Rudanella lutea DSM 19387: one gene and its partner. The protein of the gene in region 2 interacts with the protein of the main gene of each other region in a pairwise test. Links are inferred from orthologs where the notes say so. Each region holds a gene or a part of one and is shown on either strand. Other genes may lie near its edges. The genes, in order: ileS and RUDLU_RS0106265.

Region 1 (4,341 bases), 3.7 Mb from region 2 along the record:
CCCGACCTTAGTGGGGCTTTTCGGGCAGTACCCAAACCTGAAAACCTGCCTGAGTGGCCACCGGCACGTACTCGATGACGTGCAGTATGCGGGCGTGAATCACCTGTGCAATGGGGCCGTTTCGGGTAATTGGTGGCAGTCGAAAACGTTTCGCGGCACCCGGCGCGGTTACGCCCTGCTCGATTTATACGACGACGGCACCGCCGAGCGAACGTATGTTACGTACTGAAAACGTACAACGAAGCGGTGCTTCGTTGGGCTGTTAAGCCAATGTTTTGGCCTGTCGACCCAACGAAGCACCGCTTCGTTGTACGTTCATTACTCCTTCTCAACCACGAGCCGGAGCGTAAACTCATCCATTTCGATCTCGGCAAATTCGGGGCGGGCCGCGTCGCCGTTGAGACCCGCAACCAGATCAAGTTTCAAGGCTTGCACCTCCTGCCGAATGTACTCCTGATTGGCTTCGATAGCCTCGGCCAATACGTCGTTGTTGCGCTCCAGTACGATGCTGATTTTGTCGGTCACGTCGAAGTCGCGGTCTTTGCGCAGGTTCTGAATCCGGTTCACAAAGTCGCGGGCGATACCCTCCCGGCGGAGTTCGTCGGTTACGTTGACATCGAGGGCCACCGTCAAACCACCTTCGCTCGCTACCAGCCATCCGGGAATATCTTCGGTCAGAATTTCCACGTCGGTCAGTTGCAGATCGAACCCGTTGAGGTGCAGCGCACCGGCCGTTTCCAGTTGCTTCAGTTCGGCCTCGGTCATGGCCGTAATGGTAGCCGCTACGTCTTTCATCTGCTTGCCAAAGCGCGGACCGAGCGCCTTAAAGTTGGGCTTCACTTTCTTTTTCAGGATACCCGACGCATCATCCACAAATTCGACGGCTTTCACGTTAACCTCCGACTGAATGAGTGGGGCCACGTGCTCAATCTGCCGACGGGTTTGGGCGTTCAGAACCGGAATCAGCACCCGGCTCAATGGCTGGCGTACTTTCAGCTTATGGCCTTTCCGCAGCGAGTGAACAAGCGACGACACCTGTTGCGCCAGCTCCATCGACGCTTCCAGATCCGAATCAATCCAGTCGGTTTCAACCGGGCACCAATTGGTAAAGTGCACCGAATCGTACTGGAACGGGGTGTTTTTCTCCTTCGACTCTTCGCGCACCCCGTCTGTCAGGTTGTGGTAGAGCCAGTCAGCAAAGAACGGCGCAATGGGCGACATCATCTGTGCCACCACCGCCAGGCAGTGCTGTAGGGTTTCGTAAGCCGCCTGTTTGTCAGTCGCATCGGCTGTTTGCCAGAAACGCCGGCGCGAGAGCCGTACGTACCAGTTCGACAATTGATCGCACACAAAATCCTGCACCAGTCGGCCCGCTTTGGTGGGGTTGTAGCTCTCGAAGGCTTCGGTTACCTCGGCCACCATCGTGTTCAGCTTCGACAGAATCCAGCGGTCCAGCTCCGGCAATTGCTCGCGCGGAATCCGGTTAAACTGATTGATCTGATAGCCATCGATATTGGCATACAGGGCAAAGAAATTGTAGGTATTGAACAGCGTTCCGAAGAACCGCCGTTGTACCTCCCCGATCCCATCAATGTTGAACTTGAGGTTATCCCAGGGCTCGGCGTTGGTAATCATGTACCAGCGCGTTGCATCGGCTCCGTACGTGTCGAGGGTCTGGAACGGATCAATCGCGTTGCCCAGCCGCTTCGACATTTTGTTGCCGTTTTTGTCGAGCACCAGACCCGTCGAAACCACATTTTTGAACGCCACTGAGTCGAACAGAAGCACCGAAATGGCGTGCAGCGTAAAGAACCAGCCGCGTGTTTGGTCGACACCCTCCGAGATAAAATCGGCCGGAAACGACTCGCTGAACACATCCTGATTTTCAAACGGCCAATGCCACTGCGCGTAGGGCATCGCCCCCGAGTCGAACCACACGTCGATCAGGTCGGGCTCACGCTGCATCAGTTGACCTGATTCCGAAACGAGGTAAATCTCGTCGGAGTACGGCCGGTGGAGGTCGAAGGTACCGCCCGCCTTAGCCGCCAGAAAAGCGTTGTTTTTATCAATGTACGCCTGATACTCTGTCTTACCCTGAGCGACCCACTCACTCATTCGCGCATTCGCCCGTTCGCTCATGGTCACCAACTCCTCTACTGACCCGATGCACACCTCATCCTGTCCGTTTTCGCTGCGCCAGATTGGCAGCGGGGTGCCCCAATAGCGGCTGCGGCTCAGGTTCCAGTCGACAAGGTTTTCGAGCCAGTTGCCAAAGCGGCCCGTACCGGTGCTTTCGGGATTCCAGTTGATGGTCTTGTTCAGCTCCACGAGCCGGTCTTTCAAGGCCGTTGTGCGGATAAACCAGCTATCGAGCGGGTAGTACAGAATCGGCTTGTCGGTCCGCCAGCAGTGCGGGTACGGGTGTTCGTATTTTTCGACCCGGAACGCCTTGCCCTCCTCCTTCAGCTTGATGGCGATGAGCACATCCGTCGGGCGGAACTCAGGATCGGCCCGCTCCGCGTCGGAGTAGTATTCTTCTTTGACGTAACGACCCGCGAAATCGGTAACCTCCGGCACAAACCGGCCCTGCCGATCTACAATGGGCACCTCTTTGCCAAACTCATCTTTCACCATAATGGCCGGGATTCCGTTGGCTTGTGCCACCCGGAAGTCATCGGCCCCGAATGTGGGCGAGGTATGTACAACCCCGGTACCATCTTCGGTGGTGACGAAATCGCCCAGAATAACCTTAAAAGCGGGCGCTTCGGGCTGCACATAGGGCAGCAGTTGCTCGTACTCGATACCTTCGAGGTGTTGGCCCTTGAACTCCGAAATCACTGCCCAGGGAATCACCTTGTCGTTGGGCAGGTACGCATCAAAAGCCGACGTATTGGCCGGGTCTTCCACGCGACCTTTTTCGTTGAGCCAACGACCCACCAGCGCCTTCGCCAGAATCACGTGCACCAGCCTGTGCGTGTACGGGTTGAAGGTTTTGACCAGAACATAATCAATGTTGGCCCCGACGGTCAGCGCCGAGTTGGCGGGCAGGGTCCAGGGGGTGGTTGTCCAGGCCAGCACATGCACATCGGCATCATTGGAGTCGAAAAACAGAAACCCCGATTTACCGGTCGGTTTCACCTTGAACATGGCCACAATGGTCGTGTCGCGCACATCGCGGTAGGTGCCGGGCATGTTCAGCTCGTGCGAGCTGAGGCCCGTGCCCGCCTTGGGCGAAAACGGCTGAATGGTGTAGCCTTTGTACAGCAGGTCTTTGTCGTAAAGCCGCTTCAGCAGGTTCCAGACCGACTCGATGTAGTCGTTCTCGTAGGTTACGTACGGGTTTTCCAGGTCAACCCAGTAGCCCATTTTCTCGGTGAGGTTGTTCCACTGATCGGTAAACCGCATCACCGTTTCGCGGCAGCGTTGGTTGTACTCCTCTACCGAAATCGACTTACCGATATCTTCCTTGGTGATGCCCAGTTCTTTTTCAACCTGCAACTCAATGGGCAGGCCGTGGGTATCCCAACCACCCTTGCGCTTCACCTGGAAGCCCTGCAAGGTTTTGTAGCGGCAAAATATATCCTTGATGGTCCGGGCCATCACGTGGTGAATCCCCGGCGCTCCGTTGGCCGAGGGCGGCCCCTCATAAAAGGTAAACGTGGGTCGACCTTCGCGGACGCGCACGGACTCTTCAAATGCGTTGGTTTGTTTCCAATGCTGCAACACCTCAGCCGCGATATGGGCGTAATTGAGGGATTCGTATTGTTTATACTGCGCCATGCTTGAGGAATTAACCGCACGGCCGGTTGTAACTCGGTCTCCGTTCGGTAAAATAACCGCAAAGATACGGCTTTTTTGGTGGAGGATGCAGGATTGATGGCTCGTGAATGACACAGGTTGAGCGGATTTACGCTCATTTTTTTAGGCTTAACGCGTCGGCCACTTTACCAGCCTGCCCCACTCTTTCGCTAACCTTTGCCCACAAACCGGGCCTTCTGTGCGTTATTGCGGTACGCTACCCCACGCACAACCATGAAAATCCTTTTGGTCGAAGACGAGCCCAAAACCGCACAGGCGATTCAGCAAGGGCTGGAAGAGAGTCAGTTTGAGGTCGATATTGCCTACGATGGGATTATTGCCAAACGGCTGGCGCTTAAGAATAGCTACGCAGCCATTATTGTCGATGTGATTATTCCCGGCCTGAACGGCCTCCAGCTGTGTCAGCAACTGCGGGCCGAGGGCATCGGGACACCCATTATGCTCCTGACGGCGCTGGGCGAAACCGACGACAAAATTCTGGGGTTCGATGCCGGGGCCGATCAGTACCTGACCAAGCCGTTT
Region 2 (3,266 bases):
TGCTTATCTCTTCCGAACTCCCCGAACTTTTAGGTTTAAGTAATCGAATTGTGGTATTAGCTAAAGGAAAACAGACTGCCGTGCTTTTAGGGGAAGAAGCTACTCAGGAAACCATCATGCATTACGCCATGCAGACCGAGTCGCCCCTTAGCCAATTGTAACGGTTTTTCATGAACAACGTCATCGACACCCCTACCAAACCGGTCGGTCAAACCACCTACCAAACGCAGATTCGCAAACTCGGGCAATACGGCATTTTAGTGGCTTTTGTCCTGATATGCCTTGGCTTGTCAGTTATCAGTCCCAAGTTTCTGACGGTGCAGAACCTGATGATCATTGTCATGCAGGTGTCAATCAACGCCCTGCTGGCCTTTGGGGTCACGTTTGTCATTATCACCGGCGGCATCGACCTCTCTATTGGCTCTATTGTGGCCGTAGCGGGTGTGGTTGCAGCCTCGTTTGCCCATCCTGATACGTACCCGGTTATTGTACCGTTGGCCCTCGCGCTGGCAACGGGCGTCGCGTTTGGGGCACTCAACGGGTTTGTAATCACCCGCAGCAAGGTACCGCCGTTTATTGTCACGCTCGGCACCATGACCATCCTGCGTGGCCTGGCCCTGATTCTGAGCAAAGGCCGGCCCATCTCCAACCTGTCCGATACGTTTAGTTTTCTGGGCGGGGGCAAGATTCTGGGCGTACCCAACCTGATTATCGTTCTGATCATTGCCTTTATCATCTGCACCATTGTGTTGCGCAAGACCGTTTCGGGCCGGTACATGTATGCCGTAGGCGGCAACGAACAGGCCGCACGGGCATCGGGTATCCGGGTGGGTCAGGTAAAAATGCAGGTTTACATCCTTAGCGGGGGCCTGGCGGCTCTGGCGGGCGTACTCCTCACCTCACGCATCTCAACGGGCCAACCCAATGCCGGGGCCGGCTTCGAGCTCGACGCCATTGCTGCGGCCATCATTGGCGGCACAAGTACATCGGGCGGTACCGGCACCATGACGGGCACACTTATTGGGGCTCTGCTCATTGGCGTTATCAGCAATGGGCTCGACCTGCTCAACGTCTCGTCGTACTACCAGCAGGTAGTGATGGGCGTCATTATCATTGGTGCTGTTATTCTCGACAGCATGAACCAGAAAACGAACTAACCCCCATTATGAAACACGCGTTTAAACCCCTACTCGTAGCCCTTACTTTACTGGCCGTTGGTTGCAGCCAATCAGCGTCGGATAGCAAAACCGACAGTGCCGACGGCAAGAAACTCGTTATCGGGGCCAGTATGCTCAGTATGCAGCATGAGTTTGTGGTCAATGTACACGACGAGATGACCAAGAAGGCCGAGGAAACCGGTATCGAGCTCATTTCGGTCGATGCCGAGCGGTCGGCCATCAAGCAGGTGGAGCAGATTGAGAGCTTTATCGCGCAGAATGTCGATGCCATTATTCTGAACCCGGCCGAAGTCGAGGCCTGTTCGCCCGCCGTTACCAAAGCGTTGGCCGCCAATATTCCCATTATCAACGTTAACTCCGAAACCGGTGTAAAGCCTACCGCTTTTGTGGGTTCCGACGATGTAGAAGCTGGCCGCATTGCCATGCAGTTTCTGGCCGATAAACTCGGCGGTAAGGGCAATGTTGTGATGCTTGAAGGCTACATGGGGCAGGCCGGACAACTGAAGCGGGCGCAGGGGGCTATGGAAGTCCTCAAAAAATACCCGAACATGAAGATGCTCGCCAACCAGACGGCCGAATGGGACCGCGCCAAGGGTATGGCCCTGATGGAAAACTGGATTCAGGCCTACGGAAATCAGATCAACGCGGTATTTGCCCATAACGACGAAATGGGCCTGGGAGCCGTGAAAGCCCTGGTAGATGCCGGTTTGAAAGACAAAATCCTGGTAGTTAGCATCGACGCCATTCCCGACGCTCTGCAAGCCATGCAGAAAGGAAACCTCGACGCGACAGTGTTCCAAAACGCCGAGCAACAGGGGGCAAAAGCCGTTGAAACGGCCATCAAAGCCGCCAAAAAGCAACCGTTTGACAAAGAGACCCTGATTCCGTTTCAGCTGGTCACGAAAGCAAACATGGCCCAGTTCGTTAAAAAATAACCAGACACCTCTAACTGCTTCTCCCCCCTTTTCCACAATGAATCGTAACACCTTCTTACAGACTTTGGCGGGAGCGCTGGGTCTGAGTTCACTCGAAGCCGGGGCCAGGCCTGAGGCTTCGGCGGCCAAGCCATACATCGTTTTCGTTACCGGCGACCATGAATACAGCAGTGAACTGACGCTGCCAATCATTGCGGCCGAACTGGAGAAGAAGTACGGTATGCGAACCAAGGTACTCACCGCCTACCCCGACTACAACGCCGAGAAGGATATTCCGGGGCTCGAAGCCCTGGCCGATGCCGATGTGGCCGTGTTTTACCTGCGCTGGCGGCTACTTCCCAAAGAGCAGCTGGCCCATATCGACAAGTATCTGAAGTCGGGTAAGCCGGTGATCGGTTTTCGTACTACCACGCACGCGTTCAACTACCCCGAAGGCGACGACCGCCGACCCTGGAACGCCTTCGGTGAGTTTGCGTTTGGAAGCCCTCCGGGCTGGGGCGGTGCGGCCAAACACACGCACTACGGCCACAAAAGCACAACCGATGTATCGGTGATACCAGAAGCGGCCAAAAACCCGATTCTGACGGGTGTAGCACCAGCTTTCCACGCGGCCTCGTGGCTGTACCGGGTTCGGCCCGATTTCCCGCCCAAAGACGCGACCCTGCTGCTGATGGGCAAAGCCGTGAACCCCGACAAAGAAGCCATTGACAACCCCGTGGCTTGGACCTGGAAAAACCAATGGGGCGGCCGGGCATTTCTGACCACCTTAGGGCATCCCGAAGATTTTCAAGTTGAGTCGTTTCAGCGGCTGGTCATCAACGCCATTCACTGGGCGGCTGGCAAACCGGTTCCCAAAAACTGGAAAGGCAGCATGACCATCAACGTACCCTACGGCCACCCGGCTAAATCCTGATTTCTGACACCTCATGACAACCGACTCCCTCCAACCTCAACCCCGATCATTGAAAATAGGCTTCAATTTGCTCGTCTGGACAGCCACGCTGTCGGAGCAGATGAACCCCATGGCCGAACGGCTCAAAACAATTGGTTACGATGGCATTGAGTGCTACCTCGGCGAAACCGATACCCAGGTGTACCAACGCTACGGCGACCACCTGAAACAGTTGGGCTTGTCGTCGTCGGCGGTGATTAC

What was found.
Region 1: the proteins of RUDLU_RS0106265 (region 2) and ileS interact in binary tests that used the Escherichia coli proteins (3 or more experiments, as listed by UniProt). The link is inferred for Rudanella lutea DSM 19387 from one-to-one orthologs.

Annotation. Positions count from the first base shown.
Region 1 is NZ_KB913013.1:5,229,471-5,233,811, reverse strand. The notes cover bases 119-4,141. They hold ileS (isoleucine--tRNA ligase), read right to left. Parts: upstream 3,781-4,141; coding sequence 319-3,780; downstream 119-318. Other genes in these bases: RUDLU_RS0121470 (winged helix-turn-helix domain-containing protein), read left to right, coding at 4,033-4,141; RUDLU_RS0121480 (metallophosphoesterase family protein), read left to right, coding at 119-229. In the rest of the region: more of RUDLU_RS0121480, read left to right, coding at 1-118; more of RUDLU_RS0121470, read left to right, coding at 4,142-4,341. UniProt on the Escherichia coli protein: Catalyzes the attachment of isoleucine to tRNA(Ile). As IleRS can inadvertently accommodate and process structurally similar amino acids such as valine, to avoid such errors it has two additional distinct tRNA(Ile)-dependent editing activities.
Region 2 is NZ_KB913013.1:1,482,590-1,485,855, forward strand. What follows is about bases 192-3,139. They hold RUDLU_RS0106265 (sugar ABC transporter substrate-binding protein), read left to right. Parts: upstream 192-1,165; coding sequence 1,166-2,113; downstream 2,114-3,139. Other genes in these bases: RUDLU_RS0106260 (ABC transporter permease), read left to right, coding at 192-1,157; RUDLU_RS0106270 (ThuA domain-containing protein), read left to right, coding at 2,151-3,026; RUDLU_RS0106275 (sugar phosphate isomerase/epimerase family protein), read left to right, coding at 3,040-3,139. Also shown: RUDLU_RS0106255 (sugar ABC transporter ATP-binding protein), read left to right, coding at 1-161; more of RUDLU_RS0106260, read left to right, coding at 171-191; more of RUDLU_RS0106275, read left to right, coding at 3,140-3,266. UniProt on the Escherichia coli protein: Part of the ABC transporter complex RbsABC involved in ribose import. Binds ribose. Also serves as the primary chemoreceptor for chemotaxis.